DNA from 3 places in the Emergencia sp. JLR.KK010 genome. Region 1 is predicted to be linked to each of the others. Evidence: riboswitches for the same ligand, from Rfam matches in the RefSeq annotation. Region 1 holds a riboswitch; each other region holds the start of a gene.
What was found. A riboswitch is a leader RNA that binds a small molecule or an ion and turns the genes downstream of it on or off. The one in region 1 is predicted to bind cobalamin.

Region 1 (4,837 bases):
CAAAAACCTCTGCACTGACACCTTTACGACATCCGACACCGATAGTAACAATGCGCGGCACCAAATTAATGGTATTTTGAAAAACATTCTGATTTCCGGCAAGGCTGACACAAATACCACTTTCCGTTTCATCGAGAGTCAGAGCCTGCGGCAATTTTCCCTCAAAGGGAAATGCGCTGGAAATCCCCACCTTTTCTCCTCGCAAAATCGCTGATGATATCAACTTGATTTTGCTGATATCCATAATATGACAGCCTGCATATTTACTCCATACATCTACTGCGAACTGTCCGTTGATATCGGTAGCCGTAGTCAGCACCAGCTCCGCTCCCGTCACCTTTGCAAACTCTGCCGCCGCTTCATTTGCGCCGCCCAGATGGCCGGAAAGCAGCGGTATGGAAAATCTGCCAAACTCGTCCATGACTACTACTGCCGGATCCTGATCCTTGGTTTTAATCAGCGGTGCAATCAGGCGAACGGCAATGCCTGCCGCGCAGATAAAGAGAAAAGTGTCTTTTTTCTCAAAGTTTGCTTTCAGATATTCTCTCGCGCTTTCTTTTCTTTTATCGAAAATCTCCGCACTGCACGTCTCTTGCAGCCTTTCTGCAATTTTCTCTGCCAGGCTTTGTCCTCTAGCCGTAAATGCCAGAATACTGATGTTTTTCATTATTTTGTCGCCTCTCTGAACAGATGAGTAAAAGACGGATCATAGAGCCTAGAACGCTCGTATTCGCTGCCTAAAAAACCGCCTACCATAATCAGCGCCATTTTATTGATACCATTTTCTTCTGCAGCTTTTGCGATGTCCTTCACCGTGGTGCGAACCACCTTTTCGTCCGGCCAGGTTGCCTTATAAACAATCGCCGCCGGGCTGTCCGGTGCGTACCCGCCTGCAATGAGTCGTTCAGAAAGCTCAGCCAACATGGTGGAGGTTAGAAATACTACCATGGTTGCTCCATGTTCAGCCAGTTTAGAAATTTCTTCTTTCTCAGGAACCGGGGTTCTTCCTGCCATTCTTGTCAAAATGACTGTCTGGCTTACATTAGGTAAAGTGTATTCTGCATTTAATGCTGCTGCAGCACCGATAAAGGAGCTGACGCCGGGTACAGAAACATATTCCATATTTTCCCGGTCTAAAATATCCATCTGCTCTCTAATCGCGCCGTAGATACAAGGATCTCCTGTGTGGAGCCGAACTACTTCCTTTCCCTTGTTTTCTTTCATCACCGCAATAACCTCTTCCAAAGTCATCTTGGCACTGTTATAAATCTTACAGTCTTTACCAGCATAATCTAAAAGTGCCGGATTCACAAGAGAACCTGCATAAATGATAACGTCTGCTTTCTTTAGAAGCTCCGCCCCTCTGACAGTAATTAAATCTGCAGCGCCCGGACCTGCTCCGATAAAATAAATCATAGTTTAACTCTCCTTTTGTCTGTCTTCCGACGGAATTATAATCAGCGAAAAGTAGCTGGACTGCTCTTTCAGTTCTTTTAGGTCCTGATATACCCTTTCATTTTCCATGGTGGCGCATTCTACCATCATAGCTTTCTTGTCAGCCAGCTGATCTTTAATCTTCATGATGGTTTTGCCTGACTTCATCAGCACTTTCGTGCCTTCCAGTTCTTCCGCCTGACTTCCTTTATAGGTCGCCGGAATGATGTGCAGCATTTCCTCACGTTCGCAAAGAGATATATTCAGACTGGCCGCCGCACCGCAGAAGGACGGAACGCCCGGCACCATTGCTGTCTGATAACCCCGCTGGGCGAGTTTTCTATGCACGTACATGACTGTGCTGTAAATTGCCGGATCTCCTAAGGTCAGAAACGCCACATCCTTTCCCTGCTCTAAAATTTCGGAAATGGCATCAGCAGACCTCTCGTGACAGCGATTAAGCTCTTCTTTATCTTTAATCATGGGCATATCGCATTCCAGGATTTCCTTGTCCAAGATGTAATCTCCCGCAATTTTCAGCGCCACGTTTTCTGCTGCTCCGCTTCTTGGCACTGCAATAACATGACAGTCTTTCATTACATTGATGGCTTTCATTGTAAGCAGCTGTGGATCTCCCGGTCCCAGTCCTACTGCATAAAATTTTCCACTCATATCTGTTTCATATCCTTTCGTATCATTTCAGCAAGCCGGTCTGCACCAGGGCTTTTCATAATATGGTTTCGATCTGTAGTAAACAATACCGTCTCAACTTTCACCTGTCCTTTCAGCCTGAAATGGAGATGGTACAGAACCTTTTCCAAAATCCTTGCTTTTACTTCCTCATAATAATTTTTTTCCTGAATCAGAGCAAACGCCTCATCGGTGGTAATACACTCTGCAATTGCTTTTACAGTATCGCAGTCAGCACCGCAAACGGCACTATGCATACCGATAATCTCCATTCTGCCATCAGCGTAAGAGGAATGGGTATTCATAATCCCTGCTGCCAGCTTGATCAGCTTGCCTGTATGGCCTACCAGAAGTATTTCCTCAAACCCCTTAAACTTAATGTAATCCAAAGCTTCTCCAATATAGTTAGAGATGGATACAGCCTTTGCGATATCCAGTCCCAGATACTCACGGCAAAATTCCCTGCCGTAATTTCCCGGGGCGATAAGAATCCGCTTCGGATTCTCCTGATACTGTTTGTCGATCACAGTCTTAATCGTATCGACAAGAGCCTTTTCACTCATAGGATCGACAATACCTGTCGTTCCCAGAATAGAAATCCCCCCAACAATCCCAAGTCTTGGGTTATATGTTTTTTTTGCAATCTCCGCACCGCAAGGCACAGAAATTTCTATATATATAGGTTCCTCCTCTTTTCCGTACTTCCTGCGTATCCTTTGCACATTTTCAAAGATCATCTGCCTCGGCACCGGGTTGATGGCAGGCTCTCCTACGCTGCACTGCAGGCCTTTTGCTGTAATAATGCCTATGCCGCAGCCGCCCAGCAAGGTAATACGATCTCGAGTTTCTGCTAAAGTTCCCGATGAAATCGGCTCCTTGCTGACACAGGCTGAAATTCCTGCGCCATGGGTTGCATCAGGGTCATCGCCTCCGTCTTTTATCACCGTGCAGCAAACCGTACCCTTATCTATATCTATTTCACTGACCTGCATGGTCGTTTTCTCTCCTGCAGGCAATATAACCTCCGCCTCAGAGACTTTCTCTCCAGAAAAAAGCATAGCCGCTGCCGCTGCAGCTGCAGCAGCAGCGCAACTTCCGGTTGTAAAACCGTATTTTAGTTTTTTTCCATTTTTGACGGTAAACTTCTCCATATTATCCTTTCTGCAGGCTTTTCCTGCAATGAATAATGTTGCAATAGAAAAACCCGAATCCACAGGATTCGGGTTCAAATTTATCTTGCATTAAGTAAAACTCTTCGCACTGTCTCCTTCTTTTCCGTTTTGGGAGTCCAGCCGCCGAAGAATTTACTATTATTACCCTAAAACTCATATCCTGTGACTTTCATGGTAAAATATTGGGATGTCTTCCGACTCTGACGTCAACGCTCTTATGCGCCTTCCCAGGAACGATTCCCAGTGACCGGCCATATGCCTTGCATAAAAACTCCGTCATTACGGCAGCAGGACTGTTCAGGACTCTCACCTGATTCCATATTACGATTTTATCAACCAATATTTTCAAGTTGTTTAACAGAATTATATTACAATCGTTTTCGGCTGTCAACTGCAATTTGCACCAGCTTGAAGCAGCCGTTTATCGGGATGCTTATTTAAGCTTTTCAAATGCCCTTGCTGTATGCTGCGCAAAAATTTCTCTGATTGCAGGAATCTGCCCCATGCCTCGCAGTACACACTGCACCGCATAGCCCTCTTTTTCCAGAATCGTTTTCCATGAATCTTCATCATCACTTGCCATATCGTTATTGGCATGATCGCCTGCAACAATCATTAAAGGCTGCAGCACAATTTTTTCATAACCGCCTTCCTTTAAGGCAGGAAGAATATCTTCCAGCGTTGGTACCGCTTCCACAGTTGCGATAAAATAGTTGTGGTGTCCCTGTTTTCTGAGCTCATCTTGCAAATCAAAGTATACCCTGTTTGCCTCAACACCTGTTCCATGTCCCATCAACACCACGGCCGTCTTTTCATCCGTATGCTCTTTTGTGTCTTCCACCATGGCAGCTGCAACTTTCTCAAAATCCTCTTTATCAGTTAAAAGAGGTTCTCCAAGTACTGCAGCTGCAAAAAGATCTCTATGTTTTTCCACATCGCGCAGAAGGTCGTGATACTCTGTTCCATTCATCAAATGTGTCGGCTGTATCACCAGCTTTCTGAATCCATCTGCTGCTGCATGCTGCAGTGACTCAGCTTCGTTGTCGATATGAAGTCCATCTCTTTTCTTTAGCTTATTAATAATCATCTGACTGGTAAAAGCACGCCGCACCGGATAATCTGAAAAAGCATCCGCAACTGCCTGCTCAATAGCATCTATTGTGACCTTTCTATTTTCGTTATAGCTGGTGCCAAAGCTGACTACCAGAATCGCGGTGTCTTGTTTCTGATTCATCTTTTTATTCCTCTTACTTTCCTTGATTACTATTTTTCTTTTTATTTTTCTCCTCGTAGTATTCCTTTGGCGTAACGCCAATCTGATAGAGAACGTTACCCCAGGAACCGCATTTTTCGTGCAAATCCTGCCGCAGCTGTCTTGGCACTTCCTTTTTCATAGGAATTTTTCCGTTTTTCAGATAGATATCTTTTACCATACCAAGGCGCTTTCTATCATCTTCATCCAGATTCAATACCTTATAATAGCAGCCATAGAGACTGTCAGAATGATGCCTTCGATTTTCTGTCATTCTATGGTCGATATA
Region 2 (4,837 bases), 920 kb from region 1:
GTTAAGGAAAAGAGCACAAGCTCCCCTAAATTTAAGGAAATCAAAGAAATGTCAATCACTGTACCTTCATGGATGGCAGTAGACGTTGAGAAATTAGAAGGTAAAGTTGTTGCTATGCCAACAAGAGAAGATATCGATACTCCGGTTGCAGAGCACTTAATCGTCGAATTGTACTCCAAGTAAACAAGCGGCATAAAACCGGTATTACTTGGAATAAGAAGGAGGGTTTTTAGTGATAGAAATCGAAAAACCAACAATCACTAAGTTTGTGGACGAAGACGGTACTTACGGCAAATTTGTCGTAGAACCTCTTGAAAGAGGTTATGGTACAACACTGGGAAACTGCATGAGAAGAATTCTCTTGAGTTCGCTTCCGGGTGCTGCTGTAACTTCTGTAAAAATCGACGGAATACTTCACGAGTTTTCAACGATACCAGGTGTCAAAGAAGACGTAACAGAAATCATCTTAAACTTAAAGAAACTTGCTGTAAGACTGAACGGCGATAATACAAAGCGTGTAATCATCAATGCGGTTGGTCCAAAAGTTGTAACGGCTGCGGACATCATTGGCGATTCCGAAATGGAAATTTTCAATCCTGAGCTGCATATTGCAACACTGGAAGAAAATGCTACTCTTGTAATGGAGATTAACCTCGCAAGAGGCAGAGGCTATGTGCCTGCTGACCAGAACAAGACTGAAAGCACACCGATTTCAGTGATTCCAGTTGACTCTATCTACACACCTGTCAGAAAAGTCAACTATACAGTAGAGAACACAAGAGTTGGTCAGGTCACTGACTTTGACAGATTGATTCTGGAAATTTGGACAGATGGTTCCATCACGCCGGAAGAAGGCGTATCCATAGGAGCGAAGATTATGCAGGAACACCTGAATCTCTTCATTCAGCTGGATGATTCTACCGACGGTATGGAAATCATGGTTGCAAAAGAAGAAGACCAGAAAGAAAAAGCGCTGGAAATGACAATTGATGAATTGGAACTTTCCGTTCGTTCTTTCAACTGCCTGAAGAGAGCTGCAATCAACACTGTTGAAGAATTAACCGAACGCACCGAAGAGGATATGATGAAGGTTAGAAACCTTGGTAAGAAGTCCCTCGACGAAGTGAAAGCAAAATTAGAAGAATTAGGACTTGGTCTCAAACCAAGCGACGATTAATCATTTGCATAGACAGACAATAACGAAGTGAAAGGAGAATTGATATGCCAGGATATAGAAAACTGGGCAGACCTACTGCTCACAGAAAAGCTATGCTGAGAAATCTGGTAACTGATCTGCTCAGAGAAGGTAGAATTTCTACTACTGACTGCAGAGCTAAGGAAGCTAGAAGAGAAGCAGAAAAGCTGATTACACTTGCAAAGCGCGGCGACCTTCACGCAAGAAGACAGGCGCTGGCATACATCTACGACGAAAGCGTAGTAAGCAAGCTGTTTGATGAAATTGCACCAAAGTATGCTGACAGAAACGGTGGATATACAAGAATTCTGAAGCTGGGACCTAGAAGAGGCGATTGCGCTGAAGTAGTGTTCGTAGAATTAGTATAATCAAACATCAACTTAATACTAAACATGAAAACCCTGTAAGGCATACGCCTTGCAGGGTTTGTTCATTCTATATTTCTTTATGGATGGGAACGCTTAGTACGTCTTGCTATATTTTAAATAGTACTCTTGTGCTTTATCCTCGGTTAGGGAGAAGTGCTTTTGCAGCTTAGAGAGAATCTGTACCTGCGTCTTTCCTTCTTCCAGATTATCCAAAATAAGGGCGGCGATGCCCTGTTCTATACCTTCTGCTTTACCTTCTGCGAGACCTTCTCGTCTGGCTGCATCACGTTCCGTAGTACGGTCGTGTTTTGCCATCTCCTCATGCCATAAGAGAACTTCTAAGACTTCATCGTCTGTAACATTTTTGTATACCCGATCGGACATATGGATTGCCTCCTCATCAGTTTCTAAGAGTTTTGCAACATAGTCTTCTTTCTGGTCATCACCAACGTATTTTATATAGGAACAGAACTGCTCCAACGGGCTCATCAGCGAAGGATCTTGCGCCTGCAGTTTCCCCAACTCCAGAAAATGAATTTCCAGCTTGTCAGTCAGAGGGTACCCGTAGGTGTCCTCTGCCATGATAAACCGGGTATGGAAATCCGGAATATGGCTGAACTGTATGCCGTTGACAAAAGAGATGACTACGTTTTTCTTCATTTTATCATAGTTTTCCCCGGAATCCAATGAAGAATTTGTCATGCGGCAGCCATACAGCAGAATACGGTTTTCGAAGCCATCCTGTACTTTATTCTGCATTTCCACGTTGAACTGCTCTCCATCATGGGTTTTGGCGCGGATGTCCATAATCGTGCCTTTATCGCTCGGTTTGAAGCCTTTGTGCACGCTGTTTAGAACGGTAACCTCTGTAATGGGATCATCTTTGCGGTCCAGAACCAGATTCAGCATAGCCATAAGTGCATGGCGGGATGCGTCTGTATCGGATGCATAGACAAAGTAGAAGACCAGATCATCAGTCAGGCGTAATTGTGATTTTTGTTTCATATTTCTCCCTTTCTTTGAACGAAATCAGCAAAAACTAAAAAAGAGAAAATGACAAAATAGTAAAAGTTTGCCTTTTTCTCCTTATACTAATTTTATCATGGAAAAATCCCCTAGTCAATACAGAATTTGGAAGATGATAGACTGAAAGAAGAAACGGGCTGCCAGCTATGTTTTGAGAAAATACTTTGTAAAAATGGTAAACTGATTTGGAAGCAGAGTTTTATACTGTACAAAGCTTTCCGCCTGTGCTATACTGTATATAAATCATTAGAAACAATTGAATGAAACTATTTCATGTTCTGACAAGTTGTCAGCTAAGAGGGAAGCAGGTGTGAGTCCTGCGCGGTTACCGTCGCTGTATTGAAGGAATGCTGCTAAGAAACCACTAACGTTTCGTGATGAAACGTCGGGAAGGATAGCAGTGTGATGATCTCTGAGCCAGAAGACCTGCATGGAATATGAAAGCGGCTGACGGTTATTGGCTAAGCGAGATAGAAGATACAGAAAAAACGGACTGTAGCACCATTGTGCTACAGCTTTTTTATTGTCTGAGGATAATGATATCATATCACAGGAGGTGAGCCATGGAAAATAAAGGACTTGGTGAAACAGCGGAATTTTGTTCCTTTCACCCACTTGTCAACATTACCTATTTTGCGCTGGTTGTGGGTATTACTATGTTTTCTATTTCACCGTATTTTTTGGCGGTGAGCCTGGTATTTTCCTGGAGCTATGCCTTCGTGCTCAAAGGCTTTAAGAGCCTGAAGCTAAACCTTGGGATTTCGCTGGCGATGCTCCTTGTCATGGTAATTATCAACATGTTTTTCAACAACAATGGAGAAACGGTGCTGATGTATATCAATACCAACAGAATTACAGCGGAGTCTATCGTTTACGGTATTGCATCTGCGGTTATGCTCATTGCCGTGGTTGTGTGGTTTTCCTGCTTCAACGTAATTATTACAGCGGATAAGCTGATTTACCTCTTCGGAAAAGTTGCACCAGTGCTGGGGCTGACCTTGTCCATGATTTTCAGATTTATCCCCCTGCTCAAAAACCGCTTTGCGGAAATTACGCTGGGGCAAAAATGCATGAAACGCAGTCATACCGAAGGAAATTTAATCAGACGCGCCAGACAGCTTTTAAAGGAAGTATCCATCTTAATTGCATGGTCATTGGAAGCATCTATTGAAAGTGCTGACTCTATGGAAGCCAGAGGCTATGGGCTGAAGGGCAGAACAAGCTTTCACCTCTTCAAGTTTTCGAGAAGAGATATTGCCATGCTGATATTGATGGCAGTGACGGCATCTCCGGTATTTTATGGTGCTTATCTAGGGGTCACCAACATGTACTTTTATCCGAAACTGGTCCTTCCGCAGTTGGATTTGACAACGGCGTTGATTTTAATCAGCTACGCAATTTTATCAGCGGCACCGATGATTGTCGACATCATAGGAGAATATAAATGGAAACAATTAGACTTGAACATGTGACTTTTTCTTATCCCCTAGCGGAAGGTAACGCCTTAAAGGATGTAAGTTTTGCTATAGAGCCCAGCGAGTTTATCGTACTGTGCGGCAAGTCGGGCTGCGGAAAAAGCACTCTTTTGAAACAACTGAAGAAAAATTTGATTCCCTACGGCAATTTGCAGGGGCAGGTTTTGTACTGCGGTGAGCCTGTGGCAGATCTCGATGATCGGCGCAGTGTAACGGAAATTGGATTTGTACAGCAGAATCCGGACAATCAAATTGTTACGGATAAGGTTTGGCACGAGCTTGCCTTTGGCCTTGAAAGTCTGGGCATGGACAATGCGACGATTAAGCGAAAAGTGGCAGAAATGGCAAGCTATTTCGACATCCAGGGCTGGTTTCGCAAAAATGTAAGCGAACTGTCTGGCGGACAGAAGCAGCTTCTCAATCTGGCGTCTATTATGGCAATGCAACCGAAGCTTCTGATTCTGGACGAACCGACTTCCCAGCTGGATCCTATTGCGGCTTCAGAATTTTTATCAACCATATATAAAATTAACAGAGATCTTGGTACGACCATTATTATTTCGGAACATCGCCTTGAGGAGATATTCCCTATGGCAGACAAAGTCATGGTTATGGACAAAGGTGAGGTTATCGCCTTTGATGAGCCGGGAAAAATTGGAGAATTCCTGTCCGGAGAATCAGAAGAGGATAGGCATCCAATGTTCTATGGGCTGCCTGCAGTGATGAGAATTTTTTCTAGTGTATTGCCTGACGAAAAGAGCCCGTTGACCATC
Region 3 (4,837 bases), 750 kb from region 1:
TCTCTGCTCTGCAGTAAGTCCTGTAAATTCCCTCATGTAGGACAGATTATCTTCCATCTGCGCTACATTGCTCATGCCGGAAAGTACTGTCATCACCCCGTCTAAATCAGCCGCAAAGCGAACTGCCCACGAAGCAACCGATGAATCCGGTTCTGCTTCTTTAAAAATCTTAACGACAGATTCCGGCGGTGTTGCCAACATGCCCCCTTTTACTGGTTCCATAACGATAACCGGCTTGCCGTGTTTTTTTGCCACTTCGTAACAGCCTCTGGACTGTACAGTCGGATTTTCCCAATCCGCATAGTTAATCTGCAGCTGCACAAACTCCATCTCCGGATGGGCTGTCAGAATTTCTTCCAGTTCCTCCGGGGTAGAATGAAAAGAAAATCCGACATGCTTAATCAGTCCCGCCTTTTTCTTTTCCTGCACCCAGTTCCACATATCATACTCGTCGAAATAACGGCTTCTGCCCTCTCCCAAATTGTGCAGCAAATAAAAATCGAAATATCCTGCGCCTGTCTGTTTCAAAGAAACCTCAAACTGTTCATAGGCTTCTTCCTTGGTCTTGCAATTAATCCATGCTGCATTCTTTGTGGCTAGCTGAAAGCTTTCCCGTGGATATCTTTCAACCAGCGCCTTGCGAATCGCATCTTCCGAACCAGCATAAGCCCAGGCTGTATCAAAATATGTAAATCCCGCTTCCATAAACAAATCGACCATTTTACTGGTTTCCTCTACATCGATGACGCCGTCCTTCTGCGGCAGTCTCATCAATCCGAATCCCAGCTTCTTAATGTCTTTCCCAAGGTCATTCATCACATTTCCTCCTTTTTGTTGAATTAAAGTGCGTACGCTTTGAAAATCTCTGGCAGACAGGTCTCGCAAAATTCTTCTGTGCGCGCTCTCAGACTGTAGCTGCCGTCACTTACACTCCAGCAGAACATCTGCCCGTAAAGTATATCCGCCAAAGTATGGGTTAAAACTTCTGCCGGCGTATCTTTTGCCAGATTTCCTTCTTCTACCCCTGCCTGAATCAATCGGCTGATCGAATCCAGATCAAACTTGAGCTTTCCACGGGGACCTGTCTCCTCCGAAGAAGAAATATCAGACAAACTTCTGATCCACTCCTGAGAAAGCTTATATCCGCTGTCTTCAATATATGCCGAAAAATGCACCATATAATAGATGATTTTTTCTATGAAAGTATCCTGCAGGCTCATGGCCTTATCCAAAACCTCGCTGAAAGCACCATATCCAAGCGCAAATACAATATCCTCTTTCTTCTTAAAATAAGTATAAAAGGTGCCCTTCGAAACACCTGCCAGTGCAGTGATCTCGTCAACTGTCGCCTGAGAAAGTCCTTTCTCTGCGATAATTTTGCTGCCTGCATCCAGCAGTTTTTTCTTTGTTGCAAGGGCAGCAATCTGTCTGCTCGTCATAAGCGTGCCTCCTTTTTCTTTATTATACTGTATAATTGACTATCAGTCAATGACTTATAGTCAATTTTAAAAAAACTGCACTGCTTGATATTTCCTCATCAAACAGCGCAGCTTATCTCTTGCAGCATATGTTTATTTCCTATCCTGCTCCCACAGTTTATCTGCCACCGGCGCCCAGTTCTTTGCATATTCTGTGCACTTTCCACAAAGATGCTCACAGGATTCCGGCGCTTCTAAATCCGTAGATTTTGCTCCGGTCTTCTTTACTAATTCCTGCAGAATTCCTGGGTTTTCCAGCATAGGGCAAGGCCGCAGATGATTGTCATTAAACGGCTGTCCATCACGATATGCAAGAAATAGCGGCTGACGCAAACAATCAAGAAGTGACTTTTCTTTGATATTAGCGCCGGAGTAGTGAATAAATACACAAGGTTCCACGTCTCCGTTGGCATTGATATGGCAATACCTTTCCCCTGCCGCAATGCAGCCATGTACAAACTCTCCATCGTTTTGAAAGTCAATCGCAAATATCTCTTTACCACCTGTAATACCGCGGATTTCCCTGATTTTATCGTGCATATAAACTCTCTGTTCCGGTGTCAAAAGCAGTTCTGTACTCGCATTGACACCCACCGGCATATAATGGAAATACCATGCAAAAACACAGCCTTTATCGATAAGCATATCCAGGAATTCATCACTGGTTACAGTCAAATAGTTCTTGCTCGTATAGCAAATCGACACACCGAAAGGAATTCTCTTTTCATGCATCAAATCCATCGCCGCCAAGGCTTTCTGGAAATGGCCTTCTCCTCTTCTCCCGTCGTTGCTTTCTTCAAAGCCCTCAATGCTAACCGATACAAAGAAATTACCTACTCGAAGAAGGTCGTCACAGAATGCTCCATCAATCAGTGTACCGTTGGTAAACGCATGAAATGCACAATCGCTGTGTTTTTCGCACAGACGGATAATTTCCTTTTTCTTAATCAGCGGTTCGCCGCCGGTGAACAGAAAAGCGTGAATACCCAATTCTTTACCTTCTGTGATAATTCTATCCATATCCTCAAAAGAAAGGTTCATTTTATCGCCATATTCCGCAGCCCAACAACCGGTACAGTGCATATTGCACGCTGTTGTAGGGTCCATCAGAATAATCCATGGAATATTGCACTGGTATTTTTCAGACATTTTCAGAGAAGTCTTGTAACCACGAAAACCAGACTCATATCCAGCATTTAAAGCAACGGTCTTCAAAATATGCGGATCCACATTGCGCAAAATATTTTGTGTATAATGGGTCCACTTGCTATTCGGGTCTTTTGCCAGCTTTCTCAAAAGTTCATAGGAAGAACCTTCCCATGCGTCTCCTAAAATTTTCTCCAGCATATTAATCATAGGAAGCATAACTTCGGTCAAATCCTTTTCCTGTCCCTTGTTGATAATCGACTCCAAGCCTTTTTCGAAGGCTTTTCTTTCCATGATATGTTTTACATCCTTTACCAAAATATTCCACCTCCAGTTTATTCGTCTCTATGAAGATATATTTCCTTTTTTTCGTAACATATTATACTGCACTTTTCAAAAATTAGAACTAGACAATTTCCTGGATTTGACTAATCAAAAGCTGCACCAAAATGGTGCAGCCCATATTTTCTGCATGTCTCCTAACTCAAAGGGCATCGTTCTTACTCACCTTCCCGTTTCCAGGGGCTAGTCTAAAACCCTCGAACAAGAACTCTCCCTTACAGTGGCGGTACCGTGCAGGATTCTCACCTGCTTCCATCTTAGCGCCCAATCCAATCGGGAGAACATGATTTAATAAATATCTTTTTTTACATACCGCAAATAGCCGGCTCCAATCCCAAGCAGCCCAATTACCATCCCGATTGTCACCAGTGTCCCATCGAGACTGCCCGCTGTCACGATATCCGCTCCTTCGCAGTAGGCGAAAGGCGTCACATATTTTAAAAACGCCGCCGCTTCCGCAATGTTGGCAATGAGATTCAGAAAATACATCATAAAAGCGATGCCAAGTCCGGCGCCCACGCTGCCTTTACGTGTGAAAGCAGAAATCCCGAAGCAAATCCCCGCCAGCTCCAGTTGCAGCAGATAATACGCAAGATGCAGCAAATTGATTTCCCTCCAGGGAATCGCTTCACCTACCGCCGCTATAGCGCACACAGAAATCCCATAAACCAGCAGATTCATCGCCGTCACCTGCACCAATACCGCAAGGAGTTTTTCCGTCACGACCCGCCTGCGGCTAATCGGATGGGTCAGCAGGAATTCAGCCGTTCCATCTTTTTCTTCCTTGCTCAAAATGCCAGCCGCGCACAGACAGGCATAGAATGCGCCGCCAAGCCCCAGCACATTCCCACATTCAATAGCATAAAATCCGGTCAGCATGCCGAAGTTCAGACGGTCCATTCCAAAAGCGTCGGAAAAAGAGCCCATGGAAGCAAACACATCGCCAACACTCTCCATCTGTCCTTTCATCTCCGGAAAGAGGAAGATGCAAACTGCCAGAAGAAAAGAAATGGCAGCAGTCCAAATCAAAAACGAAACGCGTCCCTGTCTCAACTCATGTCTAACCAATATCACAGCGCCTCACCATCCTTTTCATAATAGTGAAGAAATACCTCTTCCAAATCCGGCTCAGATACGGCGAGATCCGCAATCTGTCCATCCGCAAGCCTTCTCAGCAACTTGTTCATATCGCCGCTGTAAAGAAAGCTGGTCTGCCCCGCAATCTCTTTCCGGTCACGAATTCCGCAAAGTCCGTCAAGATTTACGCTGCCGCAAACCGCAACACGCCTGGCGCTGGTGCGAGAAAGCGCCTCTACACGATCGCAGGCAATGATCTTCCCTTCACGAATGATTGCGGCACGGCTGCAGTTTCGCTGCACCTCTGACAAAATATGACTGGACAAAAAAATAGTCGTTCCATCTGCATTGCGCTCCCGAAGGATTTCAAAAAATTCTTTCTGCATCAGTGGGTCAAGACCGCTGGTCGGTTCGTCCAGAATTAAAATTTCCGGCTGATGCTGCAGCGCGCAGACAATGGCGACTTTTTTCCTGTTACCAAAAGAGAGTTCCTCCACTTTTCGTTTCTCAGAAAGTTGTAATCTTTCACAAAGCCGCACAGCTTCCTTTCTGCAGTCCTTTTTTCGCAAGTCCGCAGACAGCTTCAAGATATCTTTCACCCGCATTCCGCGATAAAAAATTGCTTCCGACGGAAGATATCCAGTCCTGGCAAGAATCTGCTCTCTTTCTTCGCAAGCAGCAAGTCCGCTCACCCAGGCGTCTCCTCCGGTCTTTTTTATGAGCCCCATCATCGTGCGGATTGTCGTAGATTTCCCTGCGCCGTTGGGACCGATGAATCCAAAGAATTCTCCTTC

Region 2: it holds a riboswitch for cobalamin, as region 1 does, so the genes downstream of both, V1225_RS04790 (energy-coupling factor transporter transmembrane component T) here and cbiD (cobalt-precorrin-5B (C(1))-methyltransferase CbiD) in region 1, are expected to answer to the same signal.
Region 3: it holds a riboswitch for cobalamin, as region 1 does, so the genes downstream of both, V1225_RS12930 (radical SAM protein) here and cbiD (cobalt-precorrin-5B (C(1))-methyltransferase CbiD) in region 1, are expected to answer to the same signal.

The regions. Positions count from the first base shown of each region.
Region 1 is NZ_CP143550.1:1,931,021-1,935,857, reverse strand. Features, by position in the region: gene V1225_RS09260 (cobalamin biosynthesis protein) at 1-667, opposite strand, end outside; gene cobM (precorrin-4 C(11)-methyltransferase) at 667-1,416, opposite strand; gene cobI (precorrin-2 C(20)-methyltransferase) at 1,420-2,106, opposite strand; gene cbiD (cobalt-precorrin-5B (C(1))-methyltransferase CbiD) at 2,103-3,275, opposite strand; cobalamin riboswitch at 3,463-3,652, opposite strand; gene V1225_RS09240 (sirohydrochlorin cobaltochelatase) at 3,730-4,530, opposite strand; gene V1225_RS09235 (hypothetical protein) at 4,544-4,837, opposite strand, start outside.
Region 2 is NZ_CP143550.1:1,007,510-1,012,346, forward strand. Features, by position in the region: gene rpsD (30S ribosomal protein S4) at 1-183, shown strand, start outside; gene V1225_RS04775 (DNA-directed RNA polymerase subunit alpha) at 233-1,177, shown strand; gene rplQ (50S ribosomal protein L17) at 1,222-1,563, shown strand; gene V1225_RS04785 (Rpn family recombination-promoting nuclease/putative transposase) at 1,657-2,568, opposite strand; cobalamin riboswitch at 2,846-3,038, shown strand; gene V1225_RS04790 (energy-coupling factor transporter transmembrane component T) at 3,153-4,061, shown strand; gene V1225_RS04795 (ABC transporter ATP-binding protein) at 4,034-4,837, shown strand, end outside.
Region 3 is NZ_CP143550.1:2,680,797-2,685,633, forward strand. Features, by position in the region: gene V1225_RS12920 (aldo/keto reductase) at 1-816, opposite strand, end outside; gene V1225_RS12925 (TetR/AcrR family transcriptional regulator) at 840-1,439, opposite strand; gene V1225_RS12930 (radical SAM protein) at 1,572-2,942, opposite strand; cobalamin riboswitch at 3,076-3,268, opposite strand; gene V1225_RS12935 (ABC transporter permease subunit) at 3,255-4,040, opposite strand; gene V1225_RS12940 (ABC transporter ATP-binding protein) at 4,037-4,837, opposite strand, start outside.